2 regions of the Actinomadura rubrobrunea NBRC 15275 genome follow, and region 1 is predicted to be linked to the other one. Evidence: riboswitches for the same ligand, from Rfam matches in the RefSeq annotation. Region 1 holds a riboswitch; the other holds the start of a gene.

The links. A riboswitch is a leader RNA that binds a small molecule or an ion and turns the genes downstream of it on or off. The one in region 1 is predicted to bind cyclic di-AMP.
Region 2: it holds a riboswitch for cyclic di-AMP, as region 1 does, so the genes downstream of both, AR3_RS23645 (M15 family metallopeptidase) here and AR3_RS12755 (C40 family peptidase) in region 1, are expected to answer to the same signal.

Annotation. Positions count from the first base shown of each region.
Region 1 is NZ_BCQU01000033.1:3,163-10,863, reverse strand. Features, by position in the region: gene lysX (bifunctional lysylphosphatidylglycerol synthetase/lysine--tRNA ligase LysX) at 1-127, shown strand, start outside; gene AR3_RS12765 (LacI family DNA-binding transcriptional regulator) at 174-1,193, opposite strand; gene AR3_RS12760 (LuxR C-terminal-related transcriptional regulator) at 1,756-1,986, shown strand; gene AR3_RS12755 (C40 family peptidase) at 2,277-3,290, opposite strand; cyclic di-AMP (ydaO/yuaA leader) riboswitch at 3,294-3,497, opposite strand; gene AR3_RS12750 (amino-acid N-acetyltransferase) at 3,893-4,381, shown strand; gene AR3_RS12745 (RDD family protein) at 4,385-5,218, shown strand; gene AR3_RS12740 (RDD family protein) at 5,225-5,779, shown strand; gene AR3_RS12735 (histone-like nucleoid-structuring protein Lsr2) at 7,436-7,701, shown strand, end outside.
Region 2 is NZ_BCQU01000093.1:3,347-11,047, forward strand. Features, by position in the region: gene AR3_RS23630 (cation-translocating P-type ATPase) at 1-449, shown strand, start outside; gene AR3_RS23635 (universal stress protein) at 533-1,378, shown strand; gene AR3_RS23640 (DUF1963 domain-containing protein) at 1,510-2,493, opposite strand; gene AR3_RS23645 (M15 family metallopeptidase) at 2,835-3,527, opposite strand; cyclic di-AMP (ydaO/yuaA leader) riboswitch at 3,538-3,721, opposite strand; gene AR3_RS32980 (BatA domain-containing protein) at 3,924-4,496, opposite strand; partial or broken gene AR3_RS32385 (DUF58 domain-containing protein) at 4,493-4,621, opposite strand; gene AR3_RS32805 (DoxX family membrane protein) at 4,736-5,653, shown strand; gene AR3_RS23660 (SecDF P1 head subdomain-containing protein) at 5,815-6,318, opposite strand; gene AR3_RS23665 (TetR family transcriptional regulator) at 6,717-7,325, opposite strand; gene AR3_RS23670 (SDR family oxidoreductase) at 7,380-7,701, shown strand, end outside.

The DNA of each region.
Region 1 (7,701 bases):
GCGCGCGCTGGAGTACGCGATGCCGCCGACCGGCGGCGTCGGCGTCGGCATCGACCGGATGGTCATGGCGTTCACCGGCAAGAACATCCGCGAGACCATCCTGTTCCCGCTGGTCAAGCCCCAGTGACCCGGGCGGCGGCGCCGCGGGCCGAGCGGCGCCGCCGCGCCCGCGGCTAGGCGGACTCGCGGACGACCAGCTCCGGCGTCAGGACGATCTCGCGGTGCCGGTGCGCGCCGGCGCCGGCCTCGGCCGCCTCGGCGAGGGCCAGCTCGGCGGCGGCCCGGCCGAGCTCCTGCCGGGGCTGGCGGATCGTGGTGAGCGGGACCGCGGCGCTGGCGGCCAGCTCGATGTCGTCGTAGCCGACCACCGCCACGTCCTCGGGCACCCGCACCCCCCGCCGCACCAGCTCGTTGACCAGCCCGACGGCCAGCAGGTCGTTGGCGCAGAACACGCCGGTCGGGACCGGGTCCAGCGCGAGCAGGCGGCGGGCCGCGGCGCCGCCCTCCTTCGGCGTCAGCGTCGCCTGCGCCAGCGTGACCGGCGGCGCCAGGCCCGCGCCTGCGAGGGCGCGGGCGGCGCCGTCCAGCCGGTCCTGGCACGGCTGCGGATGCGGGTTCCCGGTGACGAACGCGACCCGCTCGCGGCCCAGACCGATCAGGTGCCGGGCGGCGACGGCCCCGCCCGCGGCGTGGTCGACCCGCACCGAGCACACGCCCGGCCCGGTGTGGTCGAGCAGCACCACCGCCATGCCCGCCGCGCGCAGCCGGGTGATGCCGGACGCGCCGAGCCCCACCGGGGTGATGAGCACGCCGGCGGCGTGCTGCTGCTCCAGCAGCTCCAGGCAGCGGCGCTCCTTGGCGGCGGAGTTGTCGTTGGTGAGCCACAGGACGTCGCGGCCCGCCGCGTTGAGGGCCTGTTCGGCGCCGCGGGCGACGTCCGTGGCGTACGGGTTGGCCAGGTCCTCGACGACGACGCCGAACGGCCGGAGGCGGGGGTCGTCCGGCCCGAGGCCGCGGCCCTGGCGCAGCCGCCGGGCGGACTCGTTGCGTACGAAGCCGAGTTCCTCGATGGCTGCGCGTACACGGTTACGGGTGGCTTCGGCCACGAGGTCTGGCCGGTTTAGGACATTCGAAACGGTCCCAACTGAGACCCCGGCGCGCCTCGCGACTTCCCGGATACTGCTTTGAGGCAACTCTCTCCTCGTCGACCCCGGACTTGTTTTCGCAGGTTATCGAGTTGTCCGGACCATGCCCCCGCGAAGTCGGTCGCGGACCGTAGTCGCAAGACCACACAACGTACTCATTGCACGCTTGACGGGCCGGATCCGGCCGCCTAGCGTTCCGAGCCGAAGCGTGCCTTGAAACGATTCACGATCATCGCCCTCGATGGTAGGGGCGGATCGGACGAGGAGGGATGGGTTGACGTGACCAGCGGCCAGAACCCGTCCCGTGCACGACGCGCTCCCCCGCAAGCCCGCCACGACGTCGTGAGCGCGCCCGACGCGATGGAAGGCGCATCCGCGTCCGGTCGGCCTAACGAGTGAATCGTTACCCGGGGTTCCCGTTCGGCGCCGAGCAATCGGCCCATCGGCCACCTCCGGCCAAGCGCGCCAGACGGCAAGGGACACCGATGATCTCGGTCCGGCCCCCCGCCCCGGACCCGGCAACCCGACGCGTACAGATCGAGGCCCGCCCGTGCCTGTGCAGCGGACGGCTGCATCCCCGCGGTCATCACCACGGACGAGGGAGGACGGAGTGGAACAGGCCACCATCGCACGTCGTGGCACCGACGAGCTGCGTCTCAGCGAGGAGGAGATCAAGCTTCTCGCCCAGATCGCCAGCGGTGTCACCGCGGACGTGGCGGCACGCAAACTGGAGCTGAGCGCCCGGACCCTGCGCCGCCGGTTGCGGAACATCTGCGACCGGCTGGAGGTCAACACGCCGATCGAGGCCGTGGTCTGGGCGGCCCGGCGCCAGCTCATCTAGGGGCGCGCCCTTCGCCCGCCCCCCGGCGGGTGACGGCGCGGCAGCTCTGACCGAGCATCGGCGACCACCGTCCGACCCCGCGCGGCGACGTCGGCGCTCCGCAGGCGCGTCCCTGCGGGAGGGCGTCGCCGCGGACGTGGTCCGGTCCCCGCGGGCAGTGCGCACGCCCGTCGGGAGGACGCCGGCCCGGTCCGCCGTCGCGGTGGATCCGTGCGCCTCCGACGACGGGCGTGCGCGCCCGAGCGTGCGAGGCCGTGCGCGTCCGGCGCCATCGCCGCGGGCGGCTCGGCTCAGGCGACCCGGACGGCGCCGGCGTACGGGCGGCCGGCCATCGGAGCGATCTTCACCACGTCACCGGTCCGCGGCGCGTGCAGCATCTTGCCGTTGCCCACGTACAGGCCCACGTGGTGCAGGTCGGAGTAGAAGAACACCAGGTCGCCGGGCTGCAGCTGGTCGCGGGGCACGTGCGTGCCGGCGTTCCACTGGCTGCCGGTGTAGTGCGGCAGGCTGATGCCCACCTGCCGGTAGGCCCACATCACCAGGCCCGAGCAGTCGAAGGCGTTCGGCCCGGCGGCGCCCCACACGTACGGCTTGCCGATCTTCGTCATCGCGTACCGCAGCGCCTGGGCGGCCTTGCCGGTGCCGACCACGGGCAGCTTGACCAGCTGCGTGGGGTCCCGCTTGACGAGCTTGCCGCGGACCTTCTCGTACGCCGCGGTGACCTTCTTGCGCTGCTCCTCCAGCTGGGACCGCAGCTGCTCCACCTGCTTGGCCCGCTCCTCGGCGGCCTTGCGGGCGCGCTCGGCCGCCTGCATGGCCTGCATCAGGCCCTGCACCTTGGTGCCGTCCTGGGTGGCGAAGTAATGCAGCGTGGCGGCCTGGTCGAGCAGCGCCTGCGGGTTCTGGGCGGCCAGGAACGAGACCGTGGGGTCGGCGCCGCCCTGCATGTAGCTGGTGGCCGCCAGCCGGCCGACCTTGGCGCGGACCTCCTCCAGCTCCTTCTGCCGGCGCTTGGCGTTCTCGCCGGCGACCTTGGCGGCGCGCTGCGACTGCTTCAGCTTGACGCGCAGGCCGTTGTACTGCTCGGTGAGCCGCTCCAGCTGGTCGGCGAGCTCGGTCGCCTGGTCGCGCAGCTCCTTGGTGGACGGCTCGGGGTCGGCGTGCGCGGCGGGGGCGGGCGCGGCCGCGACGAGGGAGACGGCGGCGAGCGCACCGGTCACCGCGGCGGCTCCGCGGCCGGGACGGAAGGCGACGCGCGCGGCGCGCCGCACGAGCGAACGGGATGCGGGGCGCGAGGGCTCCACGAACTCTCCTCTCCTCGTCCGCCTACCGGGTGAGCTGACGGGTTCGGGCCGGAGCCTGCCCTTCCGCGCACGTGCGGAGCGTCCGCACCGTGCGGATTCACCCCAGGTCGGCATGGCTCTGGAGTCGTCCCGGAACCGTCCGATCGCGGGTCCCCGGTTCCTGCGGGGCGGCGGATGCGGCCCCACGGGACTCGGCGGTTCGGCCAACCGATCACGGGGGCCGATGTCAGCGCAGGAGACTAACGGAGCGCTCGTTCCCTGCCAACCAGAACATGCGAAATCGCAGAGGGCTCATCGGCGCTCAGATGTAACGCGCGCGGGCGATCGCCGTGCTAGCGGGCTTGTGCGATCACATCCGTGTGCGCTATTTCACTTTCTGTCGCCTTTGTTGGCGCGGCGGCGTCCGCGGGGCGTCCGTGCCCTCGCGTCCGGCGCGTCGCCCCGTCGGCCCTTGTGTCCCATCGGCGTGACGCGCCGACGGCCGAAGGTGACCGACCGGCCACAGGTGACCGCTTCCGGTCCGATAATGTCGCCTGTTTGTGGAAGTCGTGATCAGGCGGGCCCGCACCGCCGACGTGCCGCACATCCGGCGGCTCATCGACATGTACGCCGGGTCAGGGCCGCGGATGCTCGCCAGGTCCACGGTGACGCTCTATGAGGACGTCCAGGAGTTCTGGGTGGCCGAGGACGTCCAGGCGGCGGCGCCGGAGGGCCGAGAGGGCTCACGGGGGCGCGGGGGGCGCGTCGTGGGCTGCGGCGCCCTGCACGTGATGTGGGAAGACCTGGCCGAGGTGCGCTCGGTCGCCGTGGACAAGGAATACGTGGGACGCGGCATCGGGCACCGCATCGTCGAACGGCTTCTCGACACCGCGCGGGAACTCGGAGTACGAAGGGTGTTCTGCCTGACCTTCGAAGTGGAGTTCTTCGCCCGGCACGGCTTCGAGCCGATCCTGGGAACGCCGGTGTCGCGCGAGGTGTACGAAGAGCTTCTCCGTTCCTACGACGAAGGCGTGGCCGAGTTCCTGGACCTCGACCGGGTCAAGCCGAATACGTTGGGCAATACCCGGATGTTGCTTCGCCTGGAGGACTGACCGATGACCGACTCCCCCCACCGCGGACGGCAGTATCCGCGGCAGCCCCCGGGCCCGCCGTATCAGGGCGGACCGTCGTACGGCTCCCCGCAATGGCAGCAGCCCTCCCAGGGGTCGCTGTGGCAGGGTGGGGTGGCTCCCCAGCAGCAGTGGCATCAGCAATGGCAGCAGCCCTCCGTCCAGGCGTACGACGCGGGCGGCTACGACGACGCCGCGGGCCTTCCTCTCGCGCCGATCCTCCGCAGGGCCGGGGCGCGCATCATCGACAACGCGCTCGTCGCCGTTTTCGGCTTCGCGCTGGTCGTGCCCATCACCGTCGGCATCATCGGCCTCGACACCTCCGGGAGCAAGGCCACCAGCGAGGGCGGCATCTGGAACTGGCCCATCATCTTCACCCTGTTCTCCGTCCTTGCGGTGCTGCCCTTCCTCTATGAGGCGATCCAGCTCTCCCTGTGGGGACGGACGCTCGGCAAGCGCATTCTCCACCTCGGAGTGGTGCAGGCGCGGCCTGCGGGCGAGCGCCTGACGATGACGCAGGCCATCTGGCGCGCCGGGGTCATGCACATCGGCTACCAGCTCGGGGTCTTCTTCTTCCTCGTGCTGGCCGTCATGGTGTGGGACTACTTCGCTTACGGGATGCTGCTGGTCTGGATCGGCACCTTGATGGCCCACCTGTGGGCGATCTGGGACCAGCCGCTGCACCAGGCCCTGCACGACCGCTTCTCCGGGACGCTGGTCATCGACGAGCGCGCCGAGTACTCCGGATACTCCGACGAGGCGGGCGGCTACACCGGCCAGACCCTGGAGTACCCCGGCCACTCGGGCTACGAGGGGTAGCCCGCCGTGGCGGCGTCGCAGGACGTTCCCGGCGCCGACCCTCTCCCCGCACGGGGCGGCGAGGCGGCTCCGGAACCCGCCGAACCGGCGCAACGGCTGGTCGCGCGCATCGTCGACACGCTCATCGTGGGCCTTCCCGTGGTCATGGTGCTCCGGGAAGGCTTCCCCGGCCTGCACCTGGAGACGGTCGCCCCGCCGCTCGTGGCGGGTCTCCTCCTGGTCTACGAGTGGATCCAGCTCTCGTTGTGGGGGCGCACGCTGGGCAAGCGTTTCGCGGGCATCGAAGTCGTCCGCGAGGACCCGGGACGTCCGGCGACGGACAGGACGCGCCCCGGGGCCCTGCGGTGCCTCCTGCGGACCGTCACCTACTGCCTGCCCGTCGCGATCCGCCCCGTGCCCGTGTTCGGAGTGGTCGCGGGCCTGTTCTGGGTGGCGAACGCGGCGGCGATATACGAGTCGCGCCTGGAACAGGGCGCGCGGCGCAGAGCCCTGCACGACCGTTTCGCGGGAACGGTCGTGGTGAAACGCCCCGTCGCGCCGGCCGGGGCTCAGGAGGGCTGAGCGGCTCGCACTCCGTCCCGTGCTTCGCGCCGCTCTTCTTGAGCCCATGGGGAGCCCCGGCGCGAGAGGAAGCGGCGGGCGCTTTCGACCATGCCCGCCTCATAGGCCCTAACGGCGGCCGCCCGAGCGCTCACGGGCGGCCCGGCTCTCTCCTGGGCGATTGCCCCTGAGAACCGCCCCTTTGCCGGCGCCGTCGACCCGCTCGACCTCTTATGACGGCCGCCCATTCCTAGAATGAGATTCTGTCGGGTGGGGCGAGCGTTCCGCGCTCCACGCCCGCGCGTGCGGCCTTATGTCGGCGGTCGAACGCCGATGGTCGAGCCCATACGGCCGCGGAACCGTTGAGAACCGCGAGGGATCGGCGCGGGGTGTCCATGAGGCCCCCATTGTCGGCAGGTGCGATCAGAGAGGACAGAACGCGCGGCGCCCGGCTCTGTGCGTCGTCCACAAGACAGCAGCCGGATCCGGTCGTACCGTGGTCGTCAACTGGTGCGAGAAGGGGCTTTGCGAGGCCATGCGGCATCGGATCGCAGGAGATGCCAGGCAGATCCTTCGGCATACAGGGAGATGGCGGACGCGCGTTAGACCGCGCCACTGGCGGCACAACACGGCGCTTGCAGCGACGAAAGGCGTCCGGTGGGGCGGGCGGCGCCCGATGGTGCCGGCGGCGCCTAAACAACAACGCCAGTACGGGCGGCCCGGATGCGAAGCGGCCGCGGCGAGTCACCGGCCGCGCGCATCCAGTGCGCCGTCGGTAAGGTTCCCGGAGCACGCGGACCGTCGCCGCCTCCCAACAGCGGGAACAAAGAGTAAAGACTTGCGGAGGTCTCAACGCTGGATCGGGCGGATGACCGCCCGGTGATTACCCGCTGTGATCGGCGTGCTCGGGCCGGCGGTACCGGACATGCCGCCGGAGGTGCCGGTGCCGTATGCTCCCGTCGGCGCGTCGCCGCGCAGAGGCACGATGACGCGGCGCAGGCGGCGCTCCTAACGATGTCCGTTCGCCGGGTGAAGCGCTCCACCGCGTGACGGCATTGCTCGCTTATCCGCTGTTATCGGTGTGGTGCGGTCACGGTCGACCGGCGGTGCGGCGCCGGGAAGTCGAGGCGTGCGCCGGGCGACGGCAAAGGATTTCGCGGCGCCGCTCCCGGCCGGAATCTATCGACATCGGCGGCTCCGGTCCGGCGCCAACACCGACGTCACAGGGGGTGCGGCCGCCGCGGCATTCCCTCGGCCCGTGTGGTTAGTGCCGTTACGTCGGGCTTAATCGGGGTCGCCGGGGGACGCCGCCGCCCTCCCCGTTAAGGTGAGCCGGACCCTCATTTCCGCAGGCGCGGCGGGTCGTCCCGAAAGCCGCCGGCCCGGAAACCCCGCCCAATGCATGATCGTCCCGGCGGTCCGGGCGGCGTGATCTCGGTCACGCCGAAATCGTGACCCGGCTCCAGGGGCCGGACAATTCCGCCACGCCAGGCCCTCCTCGGGCCCCGGCCGGGGCCGGGGCTAAGGGGCCGCCGACCCGGTTTCGCCCCTCGTGATTACGAAGAGTTACCGAGGGGCAAGCAAACTTCATCGCGAGTGTTGAATTGTCATCGGCAAGCATGGCGGTATATGTTTGTCAACCGAATGCAGTTTGCTCCAGCTGAAAGGTCTGTCTCCATGGCACAGAAGGTTCAGGTGCTTCTCGTCGACGACCTCGACGGTGGCGAGGCGGACGAGACCGTGCAGTTCTCGATCGATGGCGCCTCGTACGAGATCGATCTCAGTAGCGCCAACGCTAAGAAGCTGCGGGATTCCCTGCAGCCGTTCGTCGAGAAGGGCCGCAAGGCGGGCACCGTCCGCCGGGGCGGCCGCCGGCAGCGCGGCGCCTCGAGCCGCGAGCGCAGCGCCGAGATCCGCGCGTGGGCCAAGCGCAATGGCATCAA
Region 2 (7,701 bases), on a different contig from region 1:
CGCCCCGCGACCCGTCCCTCCCGCTGATCACGGGCGCCCTGGTGGCGCGGATCCTGCTGGTGTCGGCGATCCTGCTCGCGGGCGCGTTCACCCTGCTGCACTGGGAGCAGGCGGGCGGCGCCTCCCTCGAAACCGCCCGCACGGTCGTGGTCAACGTGTTCGCCATGACCCTGCTGGCCTACATGTTCAACTGCCTGTCGCTGGACCGGCCGCTGCTGTGGCGCGGCGTCCGCCGCAACCCGTGGGTCGCGGTCGGAGCCCTCGCCCTCATCGGCGTCCAGCTGATCTACACCTACGCGCCGCCGCTGAACGACCTGTTCGGCTCCGCCCCCATGGACCTCGCCGCGTGGGCGCGGGTCGCGGCCGTCGCCGTGATCGCGTACATCGCCGTCGAGGTCGCCAAGTTCGTCCACCGACCGCGCCGGCCCACCCCCGCGGACCCGTCCTGAGGCCCGCCGACGGAAAGGCCCTTCGACCCTACGGCCCGCCCGTTTCCGCAGGTCGTATGGGAGTGAGGAGCTGGGGAGGCACCATGAGCACAGGATCACGCGTTCTGGTGGGCTATGACGGGAGCGTCGAGAGCGAGCGCGCGCTGCACTGGGCCGCCGAGGAGGCCCGGCTGCGCGGGCTGCCGCTGGACGTCTGCCACGCGTGGCGCTGGCCTTACCCGGACAGCTACGTCGACTACGAAGGCATGGCGATCGTCAAACGCATCGGGGAGCACATCCTCGACAACGGCGTCGCCCTCGTCCGCAGCATCGCCCCCACCGTGCAGACGCGCACGCATCTGATGGACGGCCCCGCCTACGCCGCCCTGATGCACCAGGCCCATGGCGCCGAGCTGGTCGTCGTCGGCACGCACGACGACGGTCCCGCGGGATCGACGGCGCTTCAGCTGCCGGCCCGCGCGAACGTGCCCGTGGTGGTCGTCCGCAGGACCGGCACGAAGTTCGGTGAGGTCGTCGTCGGCACGGACTGCTCGGCGGGGGGCGACGCCGCGCTGGCGTTCGGTTTCGAGGAGGCGGCGCTGCGCGGATGGCGGCTGCGCGCGGTCTACGGATGCTGGGAGCCCAGCGCGGCCCCCGACGGGGACCTCGGCATGTACAACGACGCGGAGAAGGTGAGAAGGGTCTGCGCGGCCCGGCTCGAAAACGCCGTGGCCCCGTGGCAGGAGAAGTACCCGCAGGTCGACGTGCACAGCTCGCTGGTGATGCGGCCCCCGCGTCAGGCGCTGTTCGCCGCGGCGGAGACCGCCGACCTGCTCGTGGTCGGCTCACGCGGCCTCGGCGGCCTGGACCCGCTCGCGCTCGGCGCCACCAGCGGCGCCGTGCTGCAGCACGTCCCCTGCACCGTCGCCATCGTCCAACCCGCGCCGTGACTCCGCGATGCGGTCGCTGCTCCCGGAGGACCGGTCAGGCGGCGCTGCGGCGCAGGCGTTCGATTCGCCGGATCGGCGGTTTCACCGCGTGTTCGGACCGCCATGACACCGCAGCGTGCTCGTCGCGGCCCTCAGTAGATCCACGCCTCCGTCGCCGCGAAGCGGCGCCCGTCGATGCGAGGAGCGACGTTGGCGTCCGCCGTGTATACCAGCGGCCCGTCGCCCCAGTAGCCGTAGAGCGCGAGCAGCGAGTCGTTCGCCCAGGAACAGGGGCCTGACACATCGTTATAGCCGGGGGCATCCGCCGGGGCGGAGCGGCCGCAGGGGCATGATCCCTCCGGCGGCGGACAGGGAGTCGGACGTCCCATGAGCATGCCGTCCCACGGCCCCTCCGTCACCGCCGCCGCGATCAGATGATCCTGGATCTCTGCGAGCAGGTCGTAGCCGGCGCCGTCCTCGCCGAAGCGCTCGTCCAGAGCGTCCTCGAGCGCTTCGAAACCCTGGCTGTGCCAGCCGGTCTGGTAGTCGGCCGTCAGGAACAGCGTCCGATGCAGGTCCACCGGGTGCGGTTCATCGAGAAGGAAGCACGCGTCGACGAGATCGAGCACATCGGCCGGTGGGCGCGCGGTCCGCAGCTCATGCCTGGGGACGTCGGCGTACAAAACGACATGATTCGGTTCGGACTCGCCATTGTGGAAGAACCACAGCCGGCCGCTCGACGGCAGCCACCCCGCATCCGCCACGCCGGGCGCCTCCGCGAGATCGATCTGGGCGATGAAGGCCAGGGAGACTTCCGCGTCATCCGCCGAGCCGCCCGCGTCCGGCTGGGGCCGAGCGGTGGGCCACCGCCAGTCGCGAGGCAGATCCGGCAGGCCGCCGATTCGCGAACGTCCGATCTCGCCGGGCTCCCCCGCGTCGCGGTCGTCGACCGCGCTGAGCACCCACGCCGGCCGGACGAGCGCCCGAAGCATGTCGGTGAGCTCGTCGCGGTCGGCGTCCGACATGCCGACCACCTCCCGCACGGCGGCGGCCAGCATCGCGTCCAGATCTTCCGGAAGCAGACGACGATTGCCCCGCGGAGGGGAGCAGGGCGATACGGAGCGCGAATCGGACATGGCGCGCAGGCTACAGCGCCTCCCTGACGCTCACTCACAGACGCCCCTACGCGGACATGCACCTATGCCGCTGTGTATTGCCGCCACGTCCCTCGTCCCGGCCGACCGGGCCGGCACCGGCGGGGCAATCGCGGTCGCGCTTCCAGGGACGGCCGTTTTTGGCCGCGTTGCAGGTGGCGTCAGAGCAGGGGGTGGGAGTGGCGATCGGCACGCCGGTCCCGGTGTCCATGTGAAGGGCGCACCGGTTGCGTCGACGCAACCGGTGCGCCCTTCATGAGGGGGTTCACTCGGACGAGGCCCGGGAAGTCGCGGCCATCACGCCGAGGCCGCCGCGTCCGCCGTCACTTGCTGCCGTACTCCCAGTGCCACGGCTCGTAGGGGTTGCTGTAGGCCCAGGCGGGGTGGAACCAGCCGTACTTCTTCGAGTGGTTCTCCATCCACTTGAACTGGCGCGAGCTGTCGTTCTGGATGCCGCCGCACAGGTCGAGCGCGCGGCCCCAACCGTGGTTGCTGGTGCCGGGCCGGGCGGCCATGCCGCTCGGCATGGTCGCGTACAGCTGCTTCTGCTTGGAGTACGGGCGGTAGGAGCTCGTGACGCAGATGTCGGTGCCGAAGTGCTTCTTGTACGCGGCGTTGAGCTTGTAGAACGCCAGCGCGGCGTCAGCCCGCAGCTTGTGCCCTGCCTGCGGCAGCGAGCAGAGGTAGCGGGACGGGATGCGGCCGTTCGGGAACTCGCGCGCCTTCTTGCTCCGCGAGGCGTCGCAGTCGGGCTCGGCGGCCGACGTGCGCTTGGCGGTCGACCCGGTCTTGGCGGACGTCTTGGCGGACGTCTTGGCGCTCGTCTTGGCCGCCTCGTTCACCGCGGCCAGCGAGTGGTTCGCCGCCACCGCGGTCGCGGCGCCGGTCTCCGCGACCGCTCTCTCGCCGTCGCTCGGACCGAACGCCGCCGCCAGCCCGCTGGTCAGCATTCCGGCGAGAACGACACCGGTCCACGGCAGGACGATATTGCTGTTCTTTCCAGGCAGAAACTTCACGGCAATTGACTCCTATCCCCCATACCGCCTACCGGGTTAGCTGACGGATTCGGGCGTGGAAGTCGCCCTACGGCGCGCTCGAACAGAGAAAGCGCCGATTCACCCCTGCGACGGAACGGGCACTATTCGGCCCGCGAACCGCGCGCGTTGGTTCCCCGGCTCCGCAAAGGACGCGGATTAGGCGTTGCCGTCTTCACTTGGAACCTGGATGCCATGCGATCCTGGCGACCAGGAGCACTCCCCCCGGGACCGACATCACGGCACGGCGGCCCGGTTCGACGTGTCCGGCGCAAGGCAGACACCGAATGACGATGGACCGTACCAAACCTGTCAAACGACGGCAAACGGGACACCAAGCCCCGTCCTCGCCTGTGGCGCGCAGGTCAAGACCCTGCATCAGGCCCTGACGGGCCGCGCAGGAGGGGCGGTGCGCCTCGGCACCCCAGCGCTCGGCAAGCGCGCCTCCCATCGCGTCTCGGTCTGCGCGCCCCGAGGCGGCTTGGGCTGAGCGGTCGGCCCTCTGCGGAACCGAGCGCCGTCCCCGGCGCCGTCCCCGGCGTCGTCCGGCCTGCCGCCTCCCGGCCACGGATCGGAGCAAGGCGGGCACCCCATTGCGGCGAGGAGAGCGCCGGGACGACCGCGGTTCACGGACGCGAAGATCCTGCACGTACAGCCACCGGGCACAACGGCACGGCGTTCGTCGAGGGCGAACGGGCACGAGTCGACCGGCGCGGGCGCGGGCAAAGCACCGTGGAGTCCCCTCACGCAGCGGAGAGGGCATGCCGAGGAACAGGGGGCGGCCACGTGGCGGCGCCGGCCGGGGCGGCGCGGGGCGACCTGGCTGAGCAGGGCCAGGTTGGCGAAGCGGACGGTGTGGCGCCGGCGGCGCAGCCGCATGGCCGCGTAGGCGGCGGCCAGCAGCGGGATCAGGGTCAGCAGCCAGAGTCGTTCGGGCGACAGGAACGTCATGGGCGCACCCCCTTGGCGGCGACGGCGCGTCCGGCGGCGCGGCGTTGGCGCACCGCGAAGCGGGCGATGTCGGCGATCCAGTCGCGGTCGGTGCGGAGGACGAGGTGATGGGCGCCGGCGCAGCGCCCCTCCCACCGGCGAAAACCTGCTGGACCTGGGGTGCGGCGAGTGTGCGGTGCGCTCGACAACGGCCAGGGGCCTGTCTTCGCAGGCTTCCGCATGCCACGTTGTTGTGCGGAATGACCGATTCGTCGGATCATCCGTGGTCGACCATGGAAGGATCCCACGGCATGCGCATACGGCCGGTTTACGACATCGTCGCGCTGCTGGCCCGGCTGGGAGTCGGCAGCGTCTTCATCGCGCACGGCTGGCAGAAGATCGAGGCGGGCACCGCCGCCACCGGCAGGTCGTTCGAGCAGCTCGGCGTGCCCGCCCCCTCGGCCGCCGCCATCTACGCCACCTTCGCCGAGCTGCTGGGCGGGCTCGCCCTGATCGTGGGCGTGGGGCTCCCGATCGCCGGGACGGCCCTGTTCCTCGACATGGCGGGGGCCTTCGTCTTCGTGCACGCCCGCAACGGCCTGTTCCTGGTCGACGAGGGCAAGGCCGAGAACGGTTTCGAACTCGTCCTGGTCCTGGGGCTGGCGAGCCTGCTGTTCGCGGCGGGCGGAGGCGGCCGGCTGTCTCTGGACCACCGGCTCTTCCCGCCCCTGGCGGGCAGAGGCGGCGAGGAGGCCACGCCGCCGGAGCCGGACGAGTCGCGGGCCCTCCGTTCCGGATCGACCGGCGGCGCTACCACGGCCGACACGTCACGCTCCGACACCTCGGGCGAGGCAAAGCGGCGGCGCCGCGCGGCGGGCGGCGGCGACGGCGAAGCCACGGCGAGCGGCGCCGAGGCCGCGGACGCCCCCGATGTCCCTGCCCCGACGCGCGGCAAGCAGAAAGGCGGCAGGATCCGCCGGAAGACGACGAAGGCCAAGGCCGAGGAAACGGCCCCCGACGAAGAGTCGTCCACAGCCGCCGACGCTTCACCAGAGGCGCCTTCGGAAGGGGCGACCGGTGGAAAGTCCCGCGGCACGCCCCGGCTGGCGGCCGAAATCATCAGCGACACCAGCAATGACGTCCGCGTGGCCGGTAAAGGCAAGCGATCACAGTCCTGAGGATTGCGACGGCTCTCGGCCACGTGTTGATCGCAATGGCGCACAAAGGCTGGACCGCGGTCTCGGCAATGGACGGCGTTCGAGCGCAACTGCGCCCGCGGGCGTTGGACGTCGGGGCCGCGTGTCAGCATCTCTACAGGACGCCGCGCTCCGTCGACGGTTCAGCGGCCTGTGATGCGGCGAAGCATCGCTTCGGTGTGCTCCTTGGTGAACTTCTCCGGAGGGCCGCTGATCTCGACCTCGCCGCCGGGGATGGGCGAGCTGACCTGGGGCGAATACAGCACCTGCCCTTCGGCGACGATGGCGATCCGGTTGGCGGGCGGCTGCGCCCGGGCCGCCGCTGCCGTCAGCGCGGCGAACGCCTGGGCGTCCTGTCGGGTGAGCGTGATCCTCACGCTGTAGCCGTTGCGGCCGCTCACCGGGTCGGGCGGCTGGACGCGGATGTCGTCGACCCTGCCGACCGTCATACCGGACCCGACCTTGAGGCATTCGCCGGAGTCCGGATCCGGCAGCAGGCCGATTCCGCAGGGAGCGGCCTCGACGGCCTCGACGGCGAGAAACCGCACCGGCCGTTTCAAGGTCGTGGGTCCGCCCGAATCGGCGTCCTTCTGGTCGCGTAGAAGCAGAAAAGCCGCCAGCCCGACTGCCACGACGACCGCGAACACCAGTGCCGATACAAGGACGGGCAGAAGCGACGACCTGCTCGGCGGCGGACTTCCAGGAAATGGCTGAGGGGGACCGCTGGGCGGGAGAGCGCTCTTCACCAGCCCAGTATGGACGGCCCCTTTCGCTCGCACCACGCCCTTTTCCCAGCCGGCCATCCGCCCGTGCGGCCGGCGCCGACCGCGCGCAATCCGGGATTCCATTCGCGCCACCCGCCCAAATCCACAGGCCGGGGCGGGCGCGACGGCCGTGAGTTTGCGCGCTTCACGACGTCCACCTGCGTCTTCCACCTGCGTCGGCGGTGCGCCGTTGTGCACCCGGACGTCTTTCGCCGACTTCTGCACCGTCTTCGCCCTGCCGTCGGCTCTCGCCCATCTTCTGGTGATGCCCGGAAGGCCGCTCATCGGGAGGCGTCCGCCACCTGTGCGCGGTGAGGGGCGAGGGTGCGCTCCAGGTGATCGGTCAGCCAGTCGGACAGCTCCCCGGTGCCGTCGACGGCCCAGGTGAGCATCGCGCCGCAGTAGGCGGCGTAAAGATCGGCGGCCAGCGTCTCCGGCGAGGTCTCCGCGGTGAGCAGCCCGCCCTGGACCGCCTCGGTCACGAGCGCGGCGATCTCCGCGCGGAGCGCCCGGCTCTGGGCGACGGCGTGCGTGCGCAGTTCGGGGTCGGTGAGGTCGAGCTGCAGGAACGCGAGGTTGTTGGCCAGGCTCTCGGGGGTGGTGATGCCGCTCGGCAGTCCGGCCAGGGTGGCGACGAGCGCGGTCAGCGGGTCGGGGTGGGCAGCCCTGGCGTCGGCGAAGATGCCGGCGACGTTGGCCGCCTCCCTGGTGGCGAAGGCCACCAGCAGGCCGCGCTTGGAGCCGAACCGCTGGGTCAGCGCGGGCGCCGTCAGGCCGGCTCGTTCGGCGACCGCGGCCAGCGTGAGGCCCTTCGGGCCGACGGCGGAGACGACGGCGGCGACCGCCTCGAAGATGGCGTCGTCGCTCACGGAGCGGGGGCGTCCGGTCATGGGCCCATCCTAGCGGCATTGCTTTATTAATGACAATAAAGTAAGTTCGGCGGCATGACCGGCTCGCCCTCTCCCACCACCGCCATCGACCTCACCGGCAAGGTCGCCCTGGTCGCCGGGGCGACCCGTGGCGCCGGCCGCGGCATCGCCGTCGAGCTGGGCGCCGCCGGCGCGGTCGTCTATGTGACCGGCAGGACCACCGCGGAGTCGCCGTCGCCGATGGGACGGCCCGAGACCATCGAGGAGACGGCACGGCTCGTGGACGAGGCCGGCGGAACCGGGATCGCCGTGCGGGTCGACCACGGCGACGCCGACCAGGTGCGGGCGCTCGTCGAGCGGATCGACCGCGACCACGCCCGCCTCGACCTGCTCGTCA